Regions from separate parts of the Streptomyces sp. NPDC046876 genome, predicted to be linked through region 3. Evidence: predicted binding sites of a transcription regulator. Region 3 holds the regulator's gene; each other region holds the start of a gene.
The links. Region 3 encodes HrcA, which represses chaperone genes, less so after heat shock. Its sites were predicted from a motif close to TTNGCACTCNGNNNNNCNGAGTGCNAA; they were not measured.
Positions count from the first base shown of each region.

Region 1 (7,666 bases), on a different contig from region 3:
CCCACCCCCGTGGAGACCACCGAGCGGCCCACACCCATAGAGACCCCGGCGCCGCCGCCGACCTTCGAACGTCTCCTGCACATGGTCGAGGAGATGGACACGCCAGACGGCTTCAAAGCCGAGCTCATCCGGGGGAAGATCATCGTGTCGCCGTGGTCCAAGCTGCGTTACTACCGTCCGATGCGGGCATTGCGCGAGCAGCTCGGAGCTAACGCCCCCGAAGGGCACGTGGCGGACATCGCGCCGTTCCTCTTCCGGTTCCCCCAGGCGGAGCGCGGCTACGGGCCCGACCTCTTCGTGGCGGACGAGAGCGCCTTCGAGGCAGACGGCCGGCACGCGGACGCCACCGCGCTGTCGCTGGTGGCCGAGTTCACCTCCGTATCCACCAAGGACGCGGACTGGCAGGAGAAGCTCGAGGTGTACGGCCAGGTCGTCCCCGTCTACCTGGTCGTCGACATGCAGGAGTCGGAGATCACCTGCTTCTCCGACCCCTCCGGGCACGGCTACCGCTCCCGCCGGACCGTGTCCTTCGGCAAGCCGCTGGAGGTGCCCGAGCCGTTCGGGTTCGAGCTCGACACCGCCGGGCTGGCATAGCCGCCGCCCCGGCGCCCGGCCCGTACGACGCCCGAGGGCGGCACCCCCTCCGTAGTGGAAGGGGTGCCGCCCTCGGTTCGAGAACAGCCGATCAGCCGGAAGGGGCCGATCAGAAGTCCATGTCACCGCCCGGCATGCCGCCCGGAGCGGCCGCGGCCTTCTCCGGCTTGTCGGCGATGACGGCCTCGGTGGTCAGGAACAGCGCCGCGATGGAGGCGGCGTTCTGCAGGGCGGAGCGGGTGACCTTCGCCGGGTCGATGATGCCCTCGGCGAGCATGTCGACGTACTCGCCGGTCGCGGCGTTCAGGCCGTGGCCGACGGGGAGGTTGCGCACCTTCTCCACGACGACGCCGCCCTCGAGACCACCGTTGACGGCGATCTGCTTCAGCGGGGCCTCCAGGGCCAGCTTGACGGCGTTGGCACCGGTGGCCTCGTCGCCGTCCAGCTCGAGCTTCTCGAAGACCGCGGAGGCCTGCAGCAGGGCCACGCCACCACCGGCGACGATGCCCTCCTCGACGGCGGCCTTCGCGTTGCGGACGGCGTCCTCGATGCGGTGCTTGCGCTCCTTGAGCTCGACCTCGGTCGCGGCACCGGCCTTGATGACCGCCACGCCGCCGGCGAGCTTCGCCAGGCGCTCCTGCAGCTTCTCGCGGTCGTAGTCCGAGTCGGAGTTCTCGATCTCGGCGCGGATCTGGTTGACGCGACCCTGGACCTGGTCGCTGTCACCGGCACCGTCGACGATCGTGGTCTCGTCCTTGGTGATGACGACCTTGCGGGCGCGGCCGAGCAGGTCCAGGCCCGCGTTCTCGAGCTTGAGGCCGACCTCCTCGGAGATGACCGTGCCGCCCGTGAGGATGGCGATGTCGCCCAGCATGGCCTTGCGGCGGTCGCCGAAGCCCGGGGCCTTGACCGCGACGGAGCGGAAGGTGCCGCGGATCTTGTTGACGACCAGGGTCGACAGGGCCTCGCCCTCGACGTCCTCGGCGATGATCAGCAGCGGCTTGCCGGACTGCATGACCTTCTCCAGCAGCGGAAGGAGGTCCTTCACGTTGCTGACCTTGGAGTTGACGATCAGGATGTACGGGTCCTCCAGCGAGGCCTCCATACGCTCCATGTCGGTGGCGAAGTACGCCGAGATGTAGCCCTTGTCGAAGCGCATGCCCTCGGTGAGCTCCAGCTCCAGACCGAAGGTCTGGGACTCCTCGACGGTGATGACGCCTTCCTTGCCGACCTTGTCCATGGCCTCGGCGATGAGCTCGCCGATCTGGGTGTCGGCGGCGGAGATGGAGGCGGTCGAGGCGATCTGCTCCTTGGTCTCGACCTCCTTCGCCTGGTCCAGCAGGGCGCCGGAGACGGCCTCGACGGCCTTCTCGATGCCACGCTTGAGGGCCATCGGGTTGGCACCGGCAGCCACGTTGCGCAGGCCCTCGCGGACGAGCGCCTGGGCGAGGACGGTGGCGGTGGTCGTACCGTCGCCGGCGACGTCGTCCGTCTTCTTGGCGACTTCCTTGACCAGCTCGGCGCCGATCTTCTCGTACGGGTCCTCGAGCTCGATCTCCTTGGCGATGGAGACACCATCGTTGGTGATCGTGGGGGCGCCCCACTTCTTCTCAAGGACGACGTTGCGACCCTTGGGGCCAAGGGTGACCTTGACGGCGTCGGCGAGCTGGTTCATGCCGCGCTCGAGGCCGCGCCGGGCCTCCTCGTCGAACGCAATGATCTTGGCCATCTGAAGTGGTCCTCCAGGACTGGGGTTCCCCCTGCGCCGCCAGGCGCGCGGGGAGGGTGGACTGCTCCGGACCGCGCCTGCGCCCGCGACGGACGGCCTGCGTGTCCGGCGGTTCCTTCCCGCCGGACCCTGCGGGCCTCACCGACCCGGTCCTGTGTAGTAGCACTCTCACTCGGAGAGTGCTAACGCCAATGATTAGCACTCGGCCCCCTCGAGTGCAAGCGGCTTCGGGCGATGACAGGCCACGCGCCCGCCACGGCAGGCCACGCACGCCCCACGGCGCGCCCCGCGCGCCCCACGGCGGGCCCCGGGTACGACGAAGGGCCCGCACCCCTCCTCCGGGGTGCGGGCCCTTCGTGTATGCGTCGGTGGTCGACCGCGCCGGGCTTAGACGGCGAGCTTGACCATGTCCGCCTGCGGACCCTTCTGGCCCTGCGAGATCTCGAACTCGACCCGCTGACCCTCTTCAAGGGTGCGGTACCCGTCCATCTGGATGGCGCTGTAGTGGACGAACACATCCGCACCACCGTCGACCGCGATGAAGCCGTAGCCCTTCTCCGCGTTGAACCACTTGACGGTGCCCTGAGCCATGCCTAACTCCCCTATTACTGGCCCTTGCGCAGGACCGCACTTCGCGGTCCCGGGTCAGAACTTGCGCCGGAACGCCTCGACCGCGGCTGAATGTATCTGCACCGGTGCTGTCTGCAACAGGTCAATCCGACGAGAATTCTGGTCACTCAGAAAGCGCAAAATGAGATGAAAATTTGGCATTTACCCGGGCAACTCGGACCTGACATATCGCGCCAAAGCCCCATACCGCGCACCCACATTGACTCAATGTCAACCCTCACACGACCCGTTCATATGCAGCGGGCAAGAACAGCGGAGGGGACTTCCCCAACTCTACCGCGCCCAACCAAGCAGAATTGCCCCCTCCGCTTAATGCCGGAGGGGGCAATTCTGGGGTGGGCACATCAGGAGCCGGCGTCAGCAGCCGCCCGCGACCGCCGGGATGATCGAGACGCCCGCGCCGTCCGGCGTCGCCGTCTCCAGGCCGCCTTCGAAGCGCACGTCGTCGTCGTTGACGTAGACGTTGACGAAGCGGCGCAGCTTGCCCTGGTCGTCCAGGACGCGGGCGGCGATGCCCGGGTGGTTCGCCTCCAGCGACGCGATGACCTCGGCCAGCGTGGCGCCGTCGGCGGGCACCTCGGCCTGGCCGCCGGTGTAGGTGCGCAGGATGGTGGGGATGCGGACGTTGACGCTCATGGCGCTACTGCCTTTCCGGAAGTGCGGGGGAGGGTGGTCAGGCCAGGCCGGCGGCGCGGAACGCGTCCAGGCTGGGGCGGATGGTGGCGGTCTGGCCGCTGTCCGCGGCGACCGCCTCCAGGGTCTTCAGGCCGTCGCCTGTGTTGAGGACCACGGTGGTCAGCGACGGGTCCAGGCGGCCGTCCTCGATCAGCTTCTTCGTCACGCCGACGGTCACGCCGCCGGCGGTCTCGGCGAAGATGCCCTCGGTCCGGGCGAGGATCTTGATGGCCTCGACGACCTGCTCGTCGGTCACGTCCTCGACGTAGCCGCCGGTGCGCCGGGCGATGTCCAGCACGTACGGGCCGTCGGCCGGGTTGCCGATCGCGAGGGACTTGGCGATGGTGTTCGGCTTCTGCGGGCGCACCACGTCGTGGCCGGCCTTGAACGCCGTGGACACCGGGGAGCAGCCCTCGGCCTGCGCACCGAAGATCTTGTACGGCTTGTCCTCGACCAGGCCCAGCTTGATCAGCTCCTGCAGCCCCTTGTCGATCTTCGTGAGCTGGGAGCCGGAGGCGATCGGGATGACGATCTGGTCGGGCAGCTGCCAGCCGAGCTGCTCGCAGATCTCGTACGCCAGCGTCTTGGAGCCCTCGCCGTAGTAGGGGCGCAGGTTCACGTTGACGAAGCCCCAGCCCTCGCCCAGCGGGTCGCCGATGAGCTCGGAGCAGAAGCGGTTCACGTCGTCGTAGTTGCCCTCGATGCCGACCAGGTCGCCGCCGTACACGCCGGCCATGACGACCTTGCCCTGCTCCAGGTCGTGCGGGATGAACACGCAGGAGCGGAAGCCGGCCCGGGCGGCCGCGGCGCCGACCGCGCCGGCCAGGTTGCCGGTGGAGGAGCAGGACAGGGTGGTGAAGCCGAAGGCGCGGGCGGCCTCGACGGCGATCGCGACGACGCGGTCCTTGAAGGAGTGCGTCGGGTTGCCGGAGTCGTCCTTGACGTACAGCTTGCCGGTGACGCCGAGCTCCTTGGCCAGGTTCTCGGCGTCGACGAGCTTGGTGAAGCCGGGGTTCAGGTTCGGCTTGGCGGCCACGTCCGCGGGGACGGGCAGCAGCGGGGCGTAGCGCCAGATGTTGTTCGGGCCGGCCTCGATCGCGGCGCGCAGAGTGTCGGGGTCGGCGGTGGGCAGCTCGTACGCGACTTCCAGCGGACCGAAGCACTCGACGCAGGCGAAAATGGGCCCGAGCTCGAAACGGGTACCGCACTCCCGACAGGACAGGCCCGAGGCGGGGCCGAGGTCGACGGCGGAAGCAGAAGCGGAGGTTCCGGCAGCAGGGGTGGCAACGGTCTGTGCAGCCATGATGGCGAGGCCCTTTCTCCTCATCTTCCCCATGGCGCATTTCGCCATGAGACGGAATTGGCACCTTCCCTAGCCGGGGACCTCGCTGCTGCTGCACGCAGTGGCGGGAAACCGACTGGAGGGTTGCCGGGGCTTCAACGGGCCGTGTCCCTCTGCCCCTCTGGATGAGCGGTATGGCACCGGGCCGCGCGCTCTGCGGCGCACCCCGGGCATTTGTACGCGGGACCCCCGGCATGCGGCGGTCCTTCGCGTTGTTCAAGACTGTAACCGAAGGCTCGGGCGGTTGAGACGGCTGTCCGAAGCGCGAGATGGATCACTTTTCGGCCAGAACGGCCGCGGAACAGGACGAGGGAAGCAGGAGTGCCGAAGGTGCTGGAAGAGGTGGAGCGCTGGCTGGCGGACCGCTCCTGGTCCGTGGCCGACCGACCGCTCGACCAGCTGCTCGCCGCGAAACGGGCGGCGGGCACGACGGTCAGCGTCGTGCTGCCCGCCCTCGACGAGGAGGCGACCGTCGGCGCCATCGTGGAGGTCATCCGGCGGGATCTGATCGACGGCCGCGCCGTCCCGCTCGTGGACGAGCTGGTCGTGGTCGACTCCGGCTCCACCGACCTGACCGCCGAGGTCGCCGCGAAGGCCGGCGCCCGCGTCGTGCACCGCGACGAGATCCTGCCGCGGATCCCGGCCCTGCCCGGCAAGGGCGAGGTGCTGTGGCGCTCGCTGCTGGCCACCACCGGCGACATCGTCTGCTTCGTCGACGCCGACCTGCGGGACTTCTCCTCCGCCTTCGTCACCGGGATCGTCGGCCCGCTGCTGACCGAGCCGGACGTGCAGTTCGTCAAGGCCATGTACGACCGCCCGCTCGGGGACGCCCCCGGCCAGGGCGGCCGCGTCACCGAGCTCGTCGCCCGACCGCTGCTCAACCTGCACTGGCCCCAGCTGGCCGGTTTCGTACAGCCGCTGGGCGGGGAGTACGCGGTGCGCCGCTCCCTGCTGGAACGCCTGCCCTTCCCCGTCGGCTACGGCGTCGAGCTGGGCCTGCTGGTCGACGCGCTGCACACCGTCGGGCTGGACGCGCTCGCGCAGGTGGACGTCGGCGTACGGCTCCACCGCCACCAGGACGGGCAGGCACTGGGCCGGATGGCCGCCGCGATCTACCGCACCGCGCAGCTGCGGCTCTCGCGCGGGCACTCCCCCAGCTACCGCTGGGGGTACCCCCACGTGCGGCCGGTGTTGACGCAGTTCGAGCGCGGGCCGGACGGGTTCGTACCGAGGACGCACGCCGTGGACACCGAGGAGCGGCCGCCGATGCTGGAGGTCAAGGAGTACGTAGGGCGGCGGGTGGCGTAACACGGCCTTGCGGGCCGCGTACGGGCTGCCTACCCGCCCGTACAGGTCGCGTAAGGGGAGGGAACGGACGTTTGAGCGGGCGCGGGCCGGGCTAGGTTCGCCGCATGGCTTCCGAGGCTTCCCAGACTTCCCACGCCCTCCACTCGTCCCAGGTACTCGTCGCAGCCAACCGCGGGCCGCTCTCCTACGCCCACGGCGCCGACGGCGCCCTCACCGCCCGGCGCGGCGGCGGCGGCCTCGTCTCCGGCCTGTCCGCCGCGCTGGGCGGGCAGCCGGACGCGCTCTGGATCTGCGCCGCGCTGTCGGAAGGGGACCGCGAGGCGGTGCGGCGGGGCGTCGCCGAGCCGGGCGTGCGGATGCTGGACATCGACCCGGCGGTGTACGACGCCGCGTACAACGGCATCGCGAACTCGGTGCTGTGGTTCACCCACCACCACCTGTACGACATCCCGCGCACCCCCGTCTTCGACGCGGAGTTCCGGCGCCAGTGGGAGGCGTACACCGCCTACAACCGGTCCTTCGCCGAGGCACTGGCCGAGGAGGCCGCCGAGGGGGCGTGCGTCCTGGTGCAGGACTACCACCTCGCGCTGGTCCCCGGGCAGCTGCGCGAGCTGCGGCCGGACCTGCGGATCGCGCACTTCACGCACACGCCGTGGGCGTCGCGGGACTTCCTGGACATGCTGCCGGGCGACATCCGCAGCGAGCTGCTGTGGGGCATGCTCGGGGCGGACGTGGTGGGCTTCCACACCTCGGCATGGGCGCACGCGTTCATGGCGGGGGCGCACCTCGACGACGAGCGGGGGACCGCTGAACCGCGGATGCCGACGGGGACGGGCGGCGAGTGGTACGTGGCCAAGGTGCCGCGGGGGCCCGGGGCGGTGCGGCACCTGCGCACCGACGTGGCGGTGTACCCGCTGGGCGTCGACGGCGACGAACTGCGCCGGCTCGCGCACCGGCCCGAGGTCGACGACCGGCTGGCCGCGCTGCGGGCGCAGGTCGGGGACCGCAGGACGATCGTCCGGGTGGACCGGACCGAGCTGTCGAAGAACATCGTGCGGGGGCTGCTGGCCTACCGGGAGCTGCTGACGGTGCGGCCGCAGTGGCGGGGGCGGGTGGTGCACCTCGCGTCCGCGTATCCGTCCCGGCAGGACCTGGAGGTGTACCGGTCGTACACGGCGGCGGTGCGGGAGCTGGCCGCGCGGATCAACGAGGAGTTCGGGACGGAGGACTGGCAGCCGGTGCTGCTGTCCGTGCAGGACGACTTCGCGCGGTCGCTGGCCGCGTACCGGATGGCCGACGTGGCGCTGGTCAATCCCGTCCGGGACGGGATGAACCTGGTGGCGAAGGAGATCCCGGTGCTGTCGGAGGCCGGATGCGCGCTCGTCCTG
Region 1 covers NZ_JBEYXK010000155.1:410-8,075, reverse strand. The annotation lists gene ABZ924_RS36585 (Uma2 family endonuclease) at 1-594, shown strand, start outside; gene groL (chaperonin GroEL) at 704-2,323, opposite strand; gene ABZ924_RS36575 (cold-shock protein) at 2,711-2,914, opposite strand; gene ABZ924_RS36570 (MoaD/ThiS family protein) at 3,311-3,589, opposite strand; gene thrC (threonine synthase) at 3,627-4,931, opposite strand; SAM riboswitch class I at 4,949-5,102, opposite strand; gene ABZ924_RS36560 (glucosyl-3-phosphoglycerate synthase) at 5,301-6,278, shown strand; gene ABZ924_RS36555 (trehalose-6-phosphate synthase) at 6,383-7,666, shown strand, end outside.
Region 1: groL (chaperonin GroEL) is a predicted target of HrcA. The motif match lies at 2,519-2,545, and genes of this name have one in related genera.

Region 2 (7,666 bases), on a different contig from region 3:
ACGTGATCTCCGTGAACACCGGCCGCGCGACGGCCTCCGAGCACACCGACGCCGAGGACGGGGTGACGGGCATCGGCAAGCGGCCGGTCCCCGGCCCGGTCCGCGTCTTCGCCCCGGGCCCCAGGGGCGTCGGCGCGAGCGGCGTGGAGGGCGACACCGTCTGCGACCTGCGCCACCACGGCGGCGACCACCAGGCGGTGTACGCGTACGCCCGCGAGGACCTGGACTGGTGGGAGGGGCAGTTGGGGCGCGAGCTGCCCGGCGGGGTCTTCGGCGAGAACCTCACCACCTCCGGCATCGACCTGAACGGCGCCCTGCTCGGCGAGCGCTGGCGGATCGGCGCGGAGCTGGTCCTGGAGGTGGCCTCGGCCCGCATCCCGTGCCGCACCTTCCAGGGGGCGCTGGGCGAACGGGCCTGGGTCAAGCGGTACACCGAGGCGGTGCGGCCGGGCGCGTACCTGCGCGTGGTGCAGGAGGGCCCGGTCTCGCCCGGTGACACGGTCGAGGTGCTGAGCCGCCCGGACCACGACGTGACGGTCGGGCTGTGGTTCCGTGCGTTCACCACCGAGCGCGCGCTGCTGCCGCGCACGCTGGCGGCGGGCGCGGCGATGGAGCCTCAGGCCCACGCGAAGGTGCACAAGTACATCGAGAAATACGGGAAGTAGCCGCCCGGCGACGCGTGCGGGACCCCCGGCGGCGCGCGGGCGGCAGGAAAGCGGACGAAGTGGTACCGCCAGGGCGGGCCCGCACCGCCCCGCCGCCCGGGGCGGCTAGGTTGCGGCTATGACGACTGCGTTGATCACTGGATCCACGGCGGGCATCGGCGCCGCCTTCGCCCGCCGGCTCGCCGCCCGGGGCCACAACCTGGTCCTGGTGGCCCGGGACACCAAGCGGCTCGCCGAACAGGCCACGGAGCTGCACGACCGGCACGGCATCGAGGCCGAGGTACTGGCCGCCGACCTGTCCACCGAGGAGGGCATCGCGGCGGTCGAGCAGCGCCTCGGCGACCGCACGCACCCGGTCGACCTCCTGGTCAACAACGCCGGGTTCGGCAACAAGGGCCGCTACCTCGAGGTGGCCATGGCCGACGAGCTGGCCATGCTCAAGGTGCACGTCGAGGCCGTGCTGCGGCTGACCTCGGCGGCCACCGAATCGATGCGCTCGCGCGGCCGGGGCGGTGTGGTCAACGTGGCCTCGGTGGCGGCGTTCGTACCGCGCGGGACGTACGGGGCCAGCAAGGCCTGGGTCGTGCAGTTCACCCAGGGCGCGGCGCGGGACCTGGCGGGGTCGGGCGTGCGGCTGATGGCGCTGTGCCCGGGCTTCGTGCGCACGGAGTTCCACCAGCGGGCCGGCATGGGCACGGACAACATCCCCGGCTGGATGTGGCTGGACGCAGACAAGTTGGTGGCCGCGGCCCTGGACGACCTGGCCCGCGGCAGGACGGTGTCGATCCCGGACCCGCGGTACAAGGCGCTGATGGGTGTGGTGAAGCTGGCGCCGCGCGGGCTGCTGGGCGGGCTGTCCTCGCGGACGGGCCGCAAGTACGGGCCGCAGTAGCGGGGGCGAGGGCGGGCGGCCCGCATCGGCAAAACGGCCGAACGGATGAAATCTCCCTAAACTGGACGTGTTCCTTCCAGCCCGGGAGACGCCATGACATTCGTACAAATTGTCGATTACGAGACCAGCAAGCCCGAGGCCGTCAACCAGCTGCTCGACCGCTACCTGGAGCAGACCAGCGGCAGGCGCACCGTGACGCACAGCATCCTCGGCCGGGACCGCGAAGCCGAGACGCACTATGTCGACGTGGTCGAATTCCCGTCGTACGAAGACGCCATGAAGAACTCTCATCTCCCGGAGACGGACAAGATGTTCCAGGAGATGGTGGCCCTCTGCGACGGGATGCCGCGGTTCACCAACCTCGACGTGGTACGCGACGAGCACCTCAACACCCTGATGGTGAACCGGATGTTCGACGACATCGCGATGAAGGGCGACATGGACGCCGTCGGCGAGATCTTCGCGGCCGACTACCGCGACCACGACATCAGCAACCCCGTCGACAAGATCGGGCCCGCGGGCATCCGCGAGGACGTGCAGATGTGGCGGGGCGCCTTCGACTTCTCCTTCACCCGTGACGCGCAGACGGCCCAGGACGACTACGTCACCACCCTGTGGACCTGGACCGGCAAGCACAAGGGCGAGTTCATGGGCGTCGCCCCGACCGGCAAGACCTGCACGATGACCGGCACCACGGTCTTCCGCTGCGAGAACGGGATGATCAAGGAAGGCTGGTGGCACTACGACGCCATGCGCCTCATGCGGGAGCTCGGCGCGATGTGACAGCCCCGCACGGCGGGGCCGCAGACGACGGAGCCACACACCACGGGGCCGCACACGGGGAAGGCCCCGGTCCGCCACCGCCGGATACGGCGGTGGAGGCCGGGGCCTTCATGTGCTCAGTGAGCGACCGGGTCAGTGGCTGTGGCCGTGACCGTGGCCGTGACCGTGGCCGTCGGCCTCCTCCTCGGCCGGCTTTTCGACGACCAGGGTCTCGGTCGTGAGCAGCAGGGAGGCGATGGAGGCGGCGTTCTCCAGGGCGGAGCGGGTGACCTTGACCGGGTCGATGACGCCGGCCTTGACCAGGTCGCCGTACTCGCCGGAGGCGGCGTTGAAGCCCTGGCCCTTCTCGAGCTCCGCCACCTTCGAGGTGATGACGTAGCCCTCGAGGCCGGCGTTCTCGGCGATCCAGCGCAGCGGCTCGACGGCGGCGCGGCGGACGACCGCGACACCCGTGCCCTCGTCGCCGGTCAGGCCCAGGTTGTCGCCGAGCACCTTCACGGCGTGGACGAGCGCGGAGCCACCACCGGAGACGATGCCCTCCTCGACCGCGGCGCGGGTCGCGGAGATGGCGTCCTCGAGGCGGTGCTTCTTCTCCTTGAGCTCCACCTCGGTGGCGGCGCCGACCTTGATGACGCAGACACCGCCGGCGAGCTTCGCCAGGCGCTCCTGCAGCTTCTCGCGGTCCCAGTCCGAGTCGGTCGCCTCGATCTCGGCCTTGATCTGGTTGACGCGGCCCAGGACGTCGTCGGAGGAGCCGGCGCCGTCGACGATGGTGGTGTCGTCCTTGCTGATGGTCACGCGGCGCGCGGTGCCCAGGATGTCCAGGCCGGCCTGGTCGAGCTTGAGGCCGACCTCCTCGGCGATGACGGTGGCACCGGTGAGGGTGGCCATGTCCTGCAGCATCGCCTTGCGGCGGTCGCCGAAGCCCGGGGCCTTGACGGCGACCGCGTTGAAGGTGCCGCGGATCTTGTTGACGACCAGGGTCGACAGGGCCTCGCCCTCGACGTCCTCGGCGATGATCAGCAGCGGCTTGGAGCCACCCGCCTGGATGACCTTCTCCAGCAGCGGCAGCAGGTCCTGGATCGAGGAGATCTTGCCCTGGTGGATCAGGATGTAGGGGTCCTCGAGGACCGCCTCCATGCGCTCCTGGTCCGTGACGAAGTACGGCGACAGGTAGCCCTTGTCGAAGGCCATGCCCTCGGTGAACTCGAGCTCCAGGCCGAAGGCGTTGGACTCCTCGACGGTGATGACACCGTCCTTGCCGACCTTGTCCATCGCCTCGGCGATGAGCTCGCCGACCTGCTGGTCCTGGGCGGACAGCGCGGCCACGGCGGCGATGTCGGACTTGTCCTCGATCGGGCGAGCGGTGGCGAGGAGCTCCTCGGAGACGGCCTTGACCGCCGCGTCGATGCCCTTCTTCAGGGCGGCCGGGGAGGCGCCGGCGGCGACGTTGCGCAGACCCTCGCGGACGAGCGCCTGGGCGAGCACGGTGGCGGTGGTGGTGCCGTCACCCGCGATGTCGTTGGTCTTGGTCGCCACCTCCTTCACCAGCTGCGCGCCGAGGTTCTCGTACGGGTCGTCCAGCTCGACCTCGCGGGCGATGGTGACACCGTCGTTGGTGATGGTGGGGGCGCCGAACTTCTTGTCGATGACGACGTTGCGGCCCTTGGGGCCGATCGTCACCTTGACCGTGTCGGCAAGCTTGTTGACGCCGCGCTCGAGGGCGCGACGGGCGTCCTCGTCGAACTTCAGGATCTTCGCCATGGGAGCGGTTCAGCCCTCTCGGAAAACTCGGGTTTCAACGAACCGCGCCCCTCGCCGCCCGGCAATCAGCGGGGTGACCAGGGGCGCAGCTCAAAGCAGTGCTGGTGAAGCGAATTACTTCTCGATGATCGCGAGCACGTCGCGAGCCGAGAGGACGAGGTACTCCTCGCCGCTGTACTTCACTTCGGTGCCGCCGTACTTGCTGTACAGCACGATGTCGCCGACGTTGACGTCCAGCGGGAGACGCTGGCCGTCCTCGAAGCGGCCCGGGCCCACGGCGAGGACGACGCCCTCCTGGGGCTTCTCCTTCGCGGTGTCCGGGATGACCAGGCCGGAGGCCGTGGTCTGCTCGGCGTCGAGCGGCTGGACCACGATGCGGTCCTCAAGCGGCTTGATGGCAACCTTGGAGCTGGCGGTCGTCACGATCCGACCTCCCCCTTCGGAGATCTCACGGGGTTAACTGTCTGAGGTGGCGACCAGGTGGATCCGTCGTCGCGGGTGCCGGACCTGCCCGTCGCTGTGTTGGCACTCACCGGGGGCGAGTGCCAGGTGCGAGACTATTCCGGCGATTAGCACTCGGTCAAGCGGAGTGCCAACACGCTCCGTCCGAGTCCCGGATTCGGAGCGCACCCACAGCACTCCCCGGCCACACACGGCCGAAACCCTGCGGTTCCGGTCCCCTCCGAGGGACCCGAAGGAACCTAGGCGCACTGTTTTACGTCTTACACGATATGAAGATAAAACGCCTCAATGGGGACCGGATCGGACAGCCGTGCGGGGACTGAGACCGCTGACGACCGCCGGGGCCCGCCGCCGGACCGAGGCGCTGCTGCTCGTCTTCGTCATCGGCATCGCCGTCCTCGGGCACGCGAGCGCGAGCCTCGCCCTGGGCGGCGAGCTCCCGGCGAACCTCACCGGTTTCACCATCAGCCTCACCCTGCTGGCGCTGGTGGCCCACCTCGGCGTGCGCCGGTTCGCGGCGTACGCGGATCCCCTGATCCTCCCGCTGGCCATGCTGCTGTCCGCGCTCGGGCTCGTCCTGCTGCATCGGCTCGACCAGTCCTACATCGAGCAGTACGGGGCCGAGGCCAATGCGCCCGGCCAGCTGGTGTGGACGGTGATCGGGGTCGCCGCCTGCCTGCTGGTAGTGGCGCTGCTGCGCGACCACCGGCTGCTCCAGCGGTTCATCTTCCTCACCATGGCCGTCGCGCTCGTGCTGCTGATCGCGCCGGCCTTCTCCCCCGCGGACACCTACGGCGCCAAGCGCTGGATCGTCGTCGGCGGCTTCTCCGCGCAGCCCGGCGAGTTCGTGAAGATCATGATCGCGGTCTTCTTCGCGGGCTACCTGGTGATCCACCGCGACTCCCTGGCCCTGGCCGGCCGGAAGTTCCTGGGCATGCGGCTGCCCCCGATGCGCCAGCTCGCGCCCATCGTCACGGTGTGGATCCTCTCGCTGCTGGTGCTGGTCTTCGAACGGGACCTCGGCACCTCCCTGATCTTCTTCGGCGTCTTCGTGGTGATGCTGTACGTGGCCACGGAGCGCACGAGCTGGATCGTGTGCGGCCTGCTCATGGCCGCGGGGGGCGCCTTCGTGGTCGGCTCCACGGAGCCCCACGTCAAGGCGCGCGTGGCGGCCTGGCTCAACCCGCTGTCGTACTACTGGAAGGAACGGCCGCCGGGGGTCAACTCCGACCAGTCCGCGCAGGCCCTGTTCAGCTTCGGCACGGGCGGCATCTCGGGCACGGGGCTCGGCATGGGCCATCCGGAGCTGATCAAGTTCGCGGGCCGCAGCGACTTCATCCTGACGACGGTGGGCGAGGAGCTCGGGCTGGCCGGGGTCATGGCCGTCCTGCTCCTGTACGCCCTGCTCGTGCAGCGGGGGCTGCGGATGGCGCTGGGCGCCCGCGACCCCTTCGGCAAGCTGCTGGCGGTCGGCCTGTCGGCGGCCCTGGCCCTGCAGGTCTTCGTGGTGGCGGGCGGGGTGACCGGGCTGATCCCGCTGACCGGCAAGGCGCTGCCGTTCCTGGCGAAGGGCGGCTCGTCCCTGCTGGCCAACTGGATCATGATCGCCCTGCTGCTGCGCATCAGCGACAGCGCGGAGCGGCAGCGGGAGGCGGACAGCCGCGGCCCGGTGGAGACGGTGATCACCCCGGTGATCGCGCTCAGTGGACCACGGTGAAGCTGCGCCAGGGCAGGGTGTCGGGGGCGGTGTCGTTCGACAGGGTGGTGGCGACGTAGGTGCCGTCCGCCTTGTCGGACTTCTTGCAGTCCGGCGTCCGGTACAGCACCACGTCGACCAGCGTGTCGTTGTGGACGTGGGCCGCGCCGCGCGGCAGGAGGATGCGGTGGCAGCCCTCGACGGAGGTGTTCGAGTGGGTGACCTCGATCGGCGAGTCCTCGGCGCGGAACCTGAGCTCGCCCACGGTGGTCTTGCCGGCCGAGCAGGCCGTGGCGGTGAGCAGCAGGAGCGAGGCCCCTGCGATGACGGTGATACACCGGGAGCGGTGCGAGCGGTGCATGGCTCGGTCCTCGTCTGTGCGGGTACGGGTGCGGGCAGCCGTTACTCGCAGCTTGGCGAGCCCGGCGGCATCCGGCATCCGCTGCGCGCCCGGCCGGATGACGGCCGAAGGGGCGACCCGGTCCGGCGGGGGCGGCCGGCGGCCCGCCGGCCCGTCAGAGCCAGTCCTCCAGGCGGCCTATGCGGTAGCCCTGGCGCTGGATGCTCTCCAGCATGTGCCGGGTCATCTGGACCTCGTTCTCGCCCTTGAGCTCGGCGGGGCCGCGGAAGTGGGCCAGGATGATGTCTCCGGGCTTCAGGCCCGAGCCCTCGGCGTACTGGAAGTCGTTGATCTGCATCGACGCCTTCCACAGCACGACCTGCGTGATGCCGCACTCGGCGGCCGCCTTGAGGGTGTCGTCGTTGTAGTTGCCGTACGGCGGGCGGAAGCGGGTGGGCTTGGCGCCGAAGCGCTTCTCCAGGCGCTCCTGCTGACCGCATATCTCCTTCTTCTGCGCCGCGAAGGGCAGGGTGCGCAGGTTCGGGTGGGTCAGCGTGTGGTTGTTTATGGTGCTGCCGGAGCCGTTGTCGCGGATCTTCTCGAAGTGGCCGTAGTCCGACGAGGCGATGTTGTCCGTCAGGAACATGCTGATCGGCAGCTTGAGGTCGGCCGCCATCTTCAGGAACTCGGGGTCCTTCTCGGCGCCGTCGTCGAAGGTCAGGAAGACGACCTTCTCGCCCGCGGGGACGGGTATTCGGTCCACCACCTGGGGCTTGCCCGGGGCCGGCGGCGGCAGGACCGGCTTCTGCGCGGGCTTCGGCGCGAACTGCACCGGGGCGTTCAGCCCCCACTTCCTGTACGCCTGGTCCCCGGGGCTCGCCGCCGAGGGGGAGCCGCTCGGGGAGGCCGACGCCGCTGCGGAGGCCGACGGGGTGGCGTGCCCGTCGGTGGTCTTGCGGCCCAGTCGTTCGATCGGGTCCACGCTGTTCCCGCACCCCGTCAGGGACAGGGCGAGCGCGCCGGCCGCCAGCGTTCCGGCCGTCAACCGGCGCGCGTACTTCACA
Region 2 covers NZ_JBEYXK010000104.1:5,275-12,940, forward strand. The annotation lists gene ABZ924_RS32500 (MOSC domain-containing protein) at 1-665, shown strand, start outside; gene ABZ924_RS32505 (SDR family NAD(P)-dependent oxidoreductase) at 784-1,557, shown strand; gene ABZ924_RS32510 (ester cyclase) at 1,651-2,340, shown strand; gene groL (chaperonin GroEL) at 2,473-4,104, opposite strand; gene groES (co-chaperone GroES) at 4,219-4,527, opposite strand; gene ABZ924_RS32525 (FtsW/RodA/SpoVE family cell cycle protein) at 4,877-6,283, shown strand; gene ABZ924_RS32530 (hypothetical protein) at 6,267-6,623, opposite strand; gene ABZ924_RS32535 (polysaccharide deacetylase family protein) at 6,778-7,665, opposite strand; gene ABZ924_RS32540 (polysaccharide deacetylase family protein) at 7,662-7,666, opposite strand, start outside.
Region 2: groES (co-chaperone GroES) is a predicted target of HrcA. The motif match lies at 4,674-4,700, and genes of this name have one in related genera.

Region 3 (7,666 bases):
GGGCACCTGGCTGGCGGTGCCCAGCACCACGAACTCGCGTACGGACACGGTTATCCCGGCGGCCACTGCAGGCCGCGCCCGCCGAGGACGTGCGCGTGCGCGTGGAAGACGGTCTGGCCGGCCCCTGCTCCGGTGTTGAAGACGATCCGGTAGCCGTGGTCGTCGACCTTCTCCTGGGCGGCGATCTCGCCGGCCTCGCGCAGCACGTCGGCGGTGACGTTCGGGTCGGCGGCCGCGAGGGAGGCGGCGTCGGGGTAGTGCACGCGGGGAATCACGAGCACGTGGGTGGGCGCCTGCGGGTTGATGTCCCGGAACGCGACGGTCGTCTCGGTCTCCCGGACCACCGTCGCCGGGACGGTGCCCGCGACGATCTTGCAGAACAGGCAGTCGGCCTGCGGTTCCCCGGCCATTGCTTCGCCTTCCGTGGGTGACGCGGGCGGTGCGCCGACGTCGACGTTGATCAGCTCCGGCATCGTATCCGGCGCCGCCCGGGCCGGGGCCTGCCTTTTCGCTCGGTGCGTGCGGCCCTTCAGGACCAGCGGCCGGTCCGGGCCAGCAGGACCGCCGTCGCCGCGGTCCCGGCGGTGGAGGTCCGCAGCACCGAGGAGCCCAGCCGGAAGGGGCGGGCGCCGGCCTCGGCGAAGAGCGCCAGCTCCTCCGGGGAGACGCCGCCCTCGGGTCCGACCACGAGGACGATGGAACCCTTCGCCGGGAGCTCCGCCGTGGCCAGGGCTCCGGAGGGGTGGGCCCGGTCCTCGTGCAGGACCACCGCGAGGTCCGCCCCGGCGAGCAGCGCCGCCACCTGCTTGGTGCTCATCGCCTCGGCCACCTCCGGGAAGCGGACGCGGCGCGACTGCTTGCCCGCCTCGCGGGCCGTACTGCGCCACTTGGCCAGCGACTTGGCGCCGCGGTCGCCGCGCCACTGGGTGATGCAGCGCGAGGCCTGCCAGGGCACGATCGCGTCCACGCCGGTCTCGGTCATGGTCTCCACGGCCAGCTCGCCGCGGTCGCCCTTCGGCAGGGCCTGGACCACGGTGATCCGCACCTCCGGCTCCGCCTCGTGGCCGGTCGCGGAGACCGCCACCGACAGCCGGTCCTTGCCCTCGGCCGCCTCCACGACGGCCTCGGCCCAGGCGCCGCGGCCGTCGGTGAGGACCAGCGCCTCGCCGGGGTTCAGCCGCTTCACGGAGACCGCGTGCCGGCCCTCCGGGCCGTCCAGGACGAACCGGGGCCCCGCGGGGACCTCCTCGACCACGAACACGGGGGCGGTCATGACGTACTCCTCTTCTGCATGTCGTTCAACGCGCTCTGCGCCTCGGCCAGTTCCGCCGCGAGCACCTCCACCAGCTCGCCCGCCGGCAGCGCCCGCGCCAGCCGGTGCCCCTGGCCGGCCCACAGGCCCATGCCCTGCGGGTCTCCGGCCGCGGCGGCCGCCTTGCGCAGGCCCGCGGTCATGTGGTGGATCTGCGGGTACGCGGCCGGGGCGTACGGGCCGTGCTCGCGCATGAACCGGTTCACCAGGCCCCGGGCCGGACGCCCGGAGAAGGCCCTGGTCAGCTCGGTGTGGCCGAACAGCGGGTCGGTGAGCGCCTTCTTGTGCAGCGGGTGCGCCCCCGACTCGGGGCAGGCGAGGAACGCGGTGCCTAGCTGGGCCGCCTCCGCGCCGGCGGCCAGCAGCGCCGCGATCTGCGAGCCGCGCATCAGCCCGCCCGCCGCGATGATCGGCAGGGCCACGGCCTCCCGTACCTGCGCGACGAGCGCGAGCAGCCCGACCCGGGCCGTGCCGTCGGCCTGCGGGTCGTCGCGGTGGGTGCCCTGGTGGCCGCCCGCCTCGACGCCCTGGACGCAGACCGCGTCGGCGCCGGCCGCCTGCACGGCGCGGGCCTCGTCGACCGAGGTGACGGTGACGACGCTGTACGTGCCGACCTTGCGCAGGGAGGCGAGGACCGCGGGGTCGGGGCAGCCGTAGGTGAAGGACACCACCGGGACCGGGTCCTCGAGCAGGATCGCGAGCTTGGCGTCGTAGCCGTCGTCGCTGGTGCCGAGGGTGTCCTCCTCGGCGAGGGAGACGTCGTACCAGCCGGCCTCGCCGGCCAGTTGGCCGCGGTACGCCTCGACGGCGGCCGGGTCGACGTAGCCGGTCTGCGGCATGAACAGGTTCACGCCGAACGGGCGGCGGGTGAGCGCGCGCAGCCGCTTGACCTCCTGGTACATGCCGTCGGCGGTCTTGTAGCCGCCGGCGAGGAAGCCCAGGGCGCCCGCCTCGCACACGGCGGCGGCCAGCGCCGGACAGGAGGCGCCGCCCGCCATGGGGGCCTGCACGATCGGGTACCGGGTCAGACCGTTCGCTGCCGAGGACATGCAGTGCATCGTGCCACGTCCCGCTCACCGCGCCGAATCACCGCATTCGCCTGGCATAGTCCGCTTCACCGCCCGGGCGCCGCCCGGACGCGCCGCGGGCCCGGCCCGGGAATTCCCGGACCGGGCCCGCAACAGCGGTCCTGCGGCTCAGCGGCCGTTGAACGCGTCCTTCAGGCGGCTGAACAGCCCCTGCTGGCCCGGCGCGAACTGGCCCATCGGCCGCTCCTCGCCGCGCAGCTTCGCCAGCTGGCGCAGCAGCTCCTCCTGCTGGGGGTCCAGCTTGGCCGGGGTCTGCACCTCGACGTGGACGATCAGGTCGCCGCGGCCGCCGCCGCGCAGGTGCGTCACGCCGCGCCCGTGCAGCGGGATCGCCTGGCCGGACTGGGTGCCGGGCCGGATGTCGATCTCCTCCATGCCGTCCAGCGTCTCCAGCGGGCACTTGGTGCCCAGGGCCGCCGCCGTCATGGGGATGGTGACCGTGCAGTGCAGGTCGTCCCCGCGCCGCTGGAAGGTCGGGTGCGGCAGCTCGTGGATCTCGACGTACAGGTCGCCGGCGGGGCCGCCGCCGGGGCCGACCTCGCCCTCGCCCGCGAGCTGGATGCGGGTGCCGTTCTCGACACCGGCCGGGATCTTGACCGTCAGGCTGCGGCGGGAGCGGACCCGGCCGTCGCCCGCGCACTCGGGGCACGGGGTCGGGACCACGGTGCCGAAGCCCTGGCACTGCGGGCAGGGGCGCGAGGTCATGACCTGGCCCAGGAAGGACCGGGTGACCTGCGAGACCTCACCGCGGCCGCGGCACATGTCGCACGTCTGCGCGGAGGTGCCGGGGGCGGCGCCCTCACCGGAGCAGGTGGTGCAGACGACGGCGGTGTCGACCTGGATGTCCTTGGTCGTGCCGAAGGCGGCCTCGTCCAGCTCCAGGTCGAGGCGGATCATGGCGTCCTGGCCCCGGCGGGTGCGCGAGCGCGGCCCGCGCTGCGCCGCCTGGCCGAAGAAGGCGTCCATGATGTCGGAGAAGTTGCCGAAGCCGCCGGCTCCGAAGCCGCCCGCGCCCGCGCCGCCCGAAGAGGACAGCGGGTCGCCGCCGAGGTCGTAGACCTGCTTCTTCTGCGGGTCCGACAGGACCTCGTAGGCCGCGTTGATCTCCTTGAAGCGCTCCTGCGTCTTCGGGTCCGGGTTCACGTCCGGGTGGAGTTCGCGCGCGAGACGGCGGAAGGCCTTCTTGATCTCGTCCTGCGATGCGTCGCGGCGCACGCCGAGGACGGCGTAGTAGTCCGTGGCCACTTACGACTCCGCCAGGATCTGTCCGACGTAACGTGCCACTGCGCGTACCGCTCCCATCGTTCCGGGGTAGTCCATGCGGGTCGGTCCGACCACGCCGAGTTTGGCGACAGTTTCGCCGCCCGAACCGTAGCCGACCGACACGACGGACGTGGAGTTCAGTCCCTCGTAGGCATTCTCGTGCCCGATCCGTACGGCCATGCCCGATTCATTGGCCTCGCCGAGCAGCTTGAGGAGCACGACCTGCTCCTCCAGCGCCTCGAGCACCGGCCTGATCGTCAGGGGAAAATCGTGTCCGGAGCGCGTCAGATTGGCGGTGCCGCCGATCATCAGGCGCTCCTCGGCCTCCTCGGCCAGGGTCTCCAGCAGCGTCGACAGCACGGTCGACACCGTCGGCCGGTCTTCGGGCTCGAAGGACTCCGGCAGGTCCTGCACCAGCTGCGGGACGTCGGTGAACCGGCGGCCCACCACACGGCTGTTGAGCCGCGCCCGCAGATCGGCCAGCGAGGTCTCGCCGAACGGCAGCTGGCAGTCGACGAGCCGCTGCTCGACCCGGCCCGTGTCCGTGATCAGCACGAGCATCAGGCGGGCGGGTGCCAGCGCGAGCAGCTCGACGTGCCGGACGGTGGAACGGGTCAGCGAGGGGTACTGGACGATCGCGACCTGCCGGGTCAGCTGCGCGAGCAGCCGCACCGTGCGGCCCACGACGTCGTCGAGGTCGACGGCCCCGTCGAGGAAGTTCTGGATGGCCCGGCGCTCGGGCGTCGACAGCGGCTTGACGCCGGCGAGCTTGTCGACGAAGAGCCGGTAGCCCTTGTCCGTGGGGATCCGGCCGGCGCTGGTGTGGGGCTGGGCGATGTAGCCCTCCTCCTCCAGCACCGCCATGTCGTTGCGCACGGTGGCCGGCGACACGCCGAGTCTGTGCCGCTCGGTCAGCGCCTTGGAGCCGACCGGCTCCTCCGTCCCGACATAGTCCTGGACGATGGCGCGCAGCACCTCGAGCCTGCGTTCGCTGAGCATCGCGTGCACACCTCCAGTGTGATGCGGGTCGTCGTGAGGGTCGTCCGTGGCGTCTGGCACTCGGCTCGCACGAGTGCCAGAGATCCCCCGGTCAGTGTACGGCCGGGTAGTACGCGGCTAGCAAGGGTGGCCCGCCAGGTGCCCCCGCCAGGTAGCGTCGCGGCATGGACGTACGTTGGGAAGAGGCCGGGTGGGAGCGGTTGACGCGGAGGACCGGCCGCAGACGCCTTCCGGTATGGGATTGCACGGTGGGACTGGTGGTAGGCGACGATTCCGTGCTTCTGGTCGACCCCGGTTCGAGCGTCCGCGAAGGGGCGCAGCTGAGGTCCGAGGCGGAGCGGCTGACCGGTCGGCGCGTGACCCATATCGCATTCACTCACGGCCATTTCGATCATGTCCTGGGCGGGGCCGCGTTCTCCGGGGCCGAGGTGTACGGGGCCGTCGGCCTCGACGCCGAGCTCCTCGCGGACCGCGACGGGCTGCGCAGCGACGCGGTCCGCCAAGGCCTGGATCCGGCGGAGGCCGCCGAGGCCGCCGACCTGCTGGTGCCGCCGCGGCACCTGGTGTCGGGCGAGTGGACGCTGGAGCTGGGCGGGGTGCAGGCCCTGCTGGCCAACGTGGGGCCCGGCCACACCGGGTACGACCTGGCCGTCTTCGTGCCGGGCGAGCGGGAGACGGTGTTCTGCGGGGACCTGGTGGAGGAGTCGGGCGAGCCCCAGGCGGGGCCCGACGCGGTGCCGGGGCAGTGGCCGGCGGCCCTGGACCGGCTGCTGGCGCTGGGCGGGGAGGACGCGCTGTACGTGCCGGGGCACGGGGCGGTGGTCGACGCGGCGTTCGTGCGTGCGCAACGCGACACACTGGCGGCGCGTTTCGGCGTGTCGGGCGCCTGAGCCCGCCGGCTCTCCTAGTGTCGGCCGGATGCGTGAGTACTCCCCCGACCTGACCCCGCCGTGGAAGCGCGCCAAGGCCGTGCCCGTGCCCGAGGTGCCGGCCGAACCCGACCTGGTGGTCGAGGTGGCGGGTACGGACTTCTGCGGGGCTGTGGTGGGCTGCGAGGCGGGCACGGTGACGCTGGAGGACCGCTTCGGCAAGCGGCGGGCCTTTCCGCTCCAGCCGGGCGGGTTCCTGCTGGAGGGGGCCGCGGTGACCCTCGTACGGCCCTCCCGGGCCCCTGCCGGGCCGCGGCGCACGGCGTCGGGCTCGATCGCCGTGCCGGGGGCCCGGGCGCGGGTGGCGCGGGCCGGGCGGATCTACGTGGAGGGGCGGCACGACGCCGAGCTGGTCGAGCGGGTGTGGGGCGACGACCTGCGGATCGAGGGGGTCGTGGTCGAGTACCTGGAGGGCGTCGACGACCTCCCCGCGGTGGTGGCGGCCTTCGCCCCCGGCCCGGACGCCCGCCTGGGCGTGTTGGTGGACCACCTGGTCCCCGGCTCGAAGGAGTCCCGCATCGCGGCGGAGGTCTCCTCGGAGCACGTGCTGGTGGTGGGCCACCCGTACGTGGACGTCTGGCAGGCCGTGAAGCCGGCCGCGCTCGGCATCCGGGCCTGGCCCGAGATCCCGCGCGGCCAGGACTGGAAGACGGGCGTCTGCCGGGCGCTGGGCTGGCCGCCGAACACGGGGGCCGCCTGGCAGCACATCCTGTCCCGCGTGACGTCGTACCGCGACCTGGAACCCCCGCTCCTGGGCGCGGTGGAACACCTGATCGACCACGTCACGGCCTGACCGCTGTTTCCGCTGCGCGACCGCTGCGCGGCCTGCCCGGCCGCCCTTGTTGCGCTGCGCGCAGCCGTTCCCCTCCCCGCCCCTTCCCGCTGTGCCGGATATGCGGCTCCGCCGCGTGGCGGGCTCCGCCCGGGCCCCGCCCGCGTCAATCGCCGGCGCGGCTCAAAGATCGGGGGCTCCGCCCCCGGACCCCCGCGCCTCGAACGCCGGCGAGGCTGGATTTTCGCCGGGCGGGGCTGGATGGTGCCGGCGGCGCTAGATGGTCCGATGGGCTGGATGGTCCGGCGGCGCTGGACGGTGCCGGTGGGGCTGGAATCGCCGCGCAGCGGCACAATCCAGCCCGCGCGGCGTTTGAGCGCACCGGGCGCGAAGCGCCCGGATCTTTCAGCCCCGCCGGCGCTTGAGGCGAACGGGGTCCGGGGCGGAGCCCGCCACGCGGCGGAGCCGCAGATCCGGCACAGCGGGAAGGGGCGGGGTGGGGAACCGCTCCGCGCAGCGGCAGACGGCAGACGACAGACGGCAGACGGCAGACGGCAGACGGCAGACGGGTCAGTCGACCAGGTCGCGGACCACCGCGTCGGCGAGGAGGCGGCCGCGGAGGGTGAGGACGGCGCGGCCGGCCGCGTAGGGGGCCGGCTCCAGCAGGCCGTCCTCCAGCGCGCGCCGCGACGCCGCCAGCCCGGCGGGGGCCAGCAGGGACAGCGGGCAGCCGGCCACCAGCCGCAGCTCCAGCAGGATCCGCTCGACCCGGCGGTCCTCCTCCGAGAGGAGTTCACGGCCGGCCCCGGGCGACCGCCCCTCGGCCAGCGCAGCCGCATACGCACCCGGGTGCTTCACGTTCCACCACCGCACGCCGCCCACGTGGCTGTGCGCACCCGGCCCGGCACCCCACCAGTCGGCCCCCCGCCAGTACAGCTCGTTGTGCAGGCACCGCCCGGCCTCCGAGGTGGCCCAGTTGGACACCTCGTACCAGCCGTAGCCCGCCCCGGCGAGCACCTCGTCCGCGATCAGGTAGCGGTCGGCGTGGACGTCGTCGTCGGTCATCGGGACCTCGCCGCGCCGGATCCGCCGCGCGAGCTGCGTGCCCTCCTCCACGATCAGCGCGTACGCGGAGATGTGGTCCGGCCCGGCGCCGAGCGCGGCGTCCAGCGAGGCGCGCCAGTCGTCGTCGGACTCTCCGGGGGTGCCGTAGATCAGGTCCAGGTTGACGTGCTCGAAGCCGGCCCGCCGGGCCTCGGCGACGCACGCCTCGGGGCGCCCGGGGGTGTGCGTGCGGTCCAGC
Region 3 covers NZ_JBEYXK010000007.1:148,204-155,869, forward strand. The annotation lists gene ABZ924_RS07070 (ribonuclease Z) at 1-48, opposite strand, end outside; gene ABZ924_RS07075 (histidine triad nucleotide-binding protein) at 51-410, opposite strand; gene ABZ924_RS07080 (16S rRNA (uracil(1498)-N(3))-methyltransferase) at 530-1,273, opposite strand; gene ABZ924_RS07085 (nitronate monooxygenase) at 1,270-2,361, opposite strand; gene dnaJ (molecular chaperone DnaJ) at 2,509-3,645, opposite strand; gene hrcA (heat-inducible transcriptional repressor HrcA) at 3,646-4,662, opposite strand; gene ABZ924_RS07100 (MBL fold metallo-hydrolase) at 4,827-5,552, shown strand; gene ABZ924_RS07105 (DUF3097 domain-containing protein) at 5,581-6,384, shown strand; gene hemW (radical SAM family heme chaperone HemW) at 6,934-7,666, opposite strand, start outside.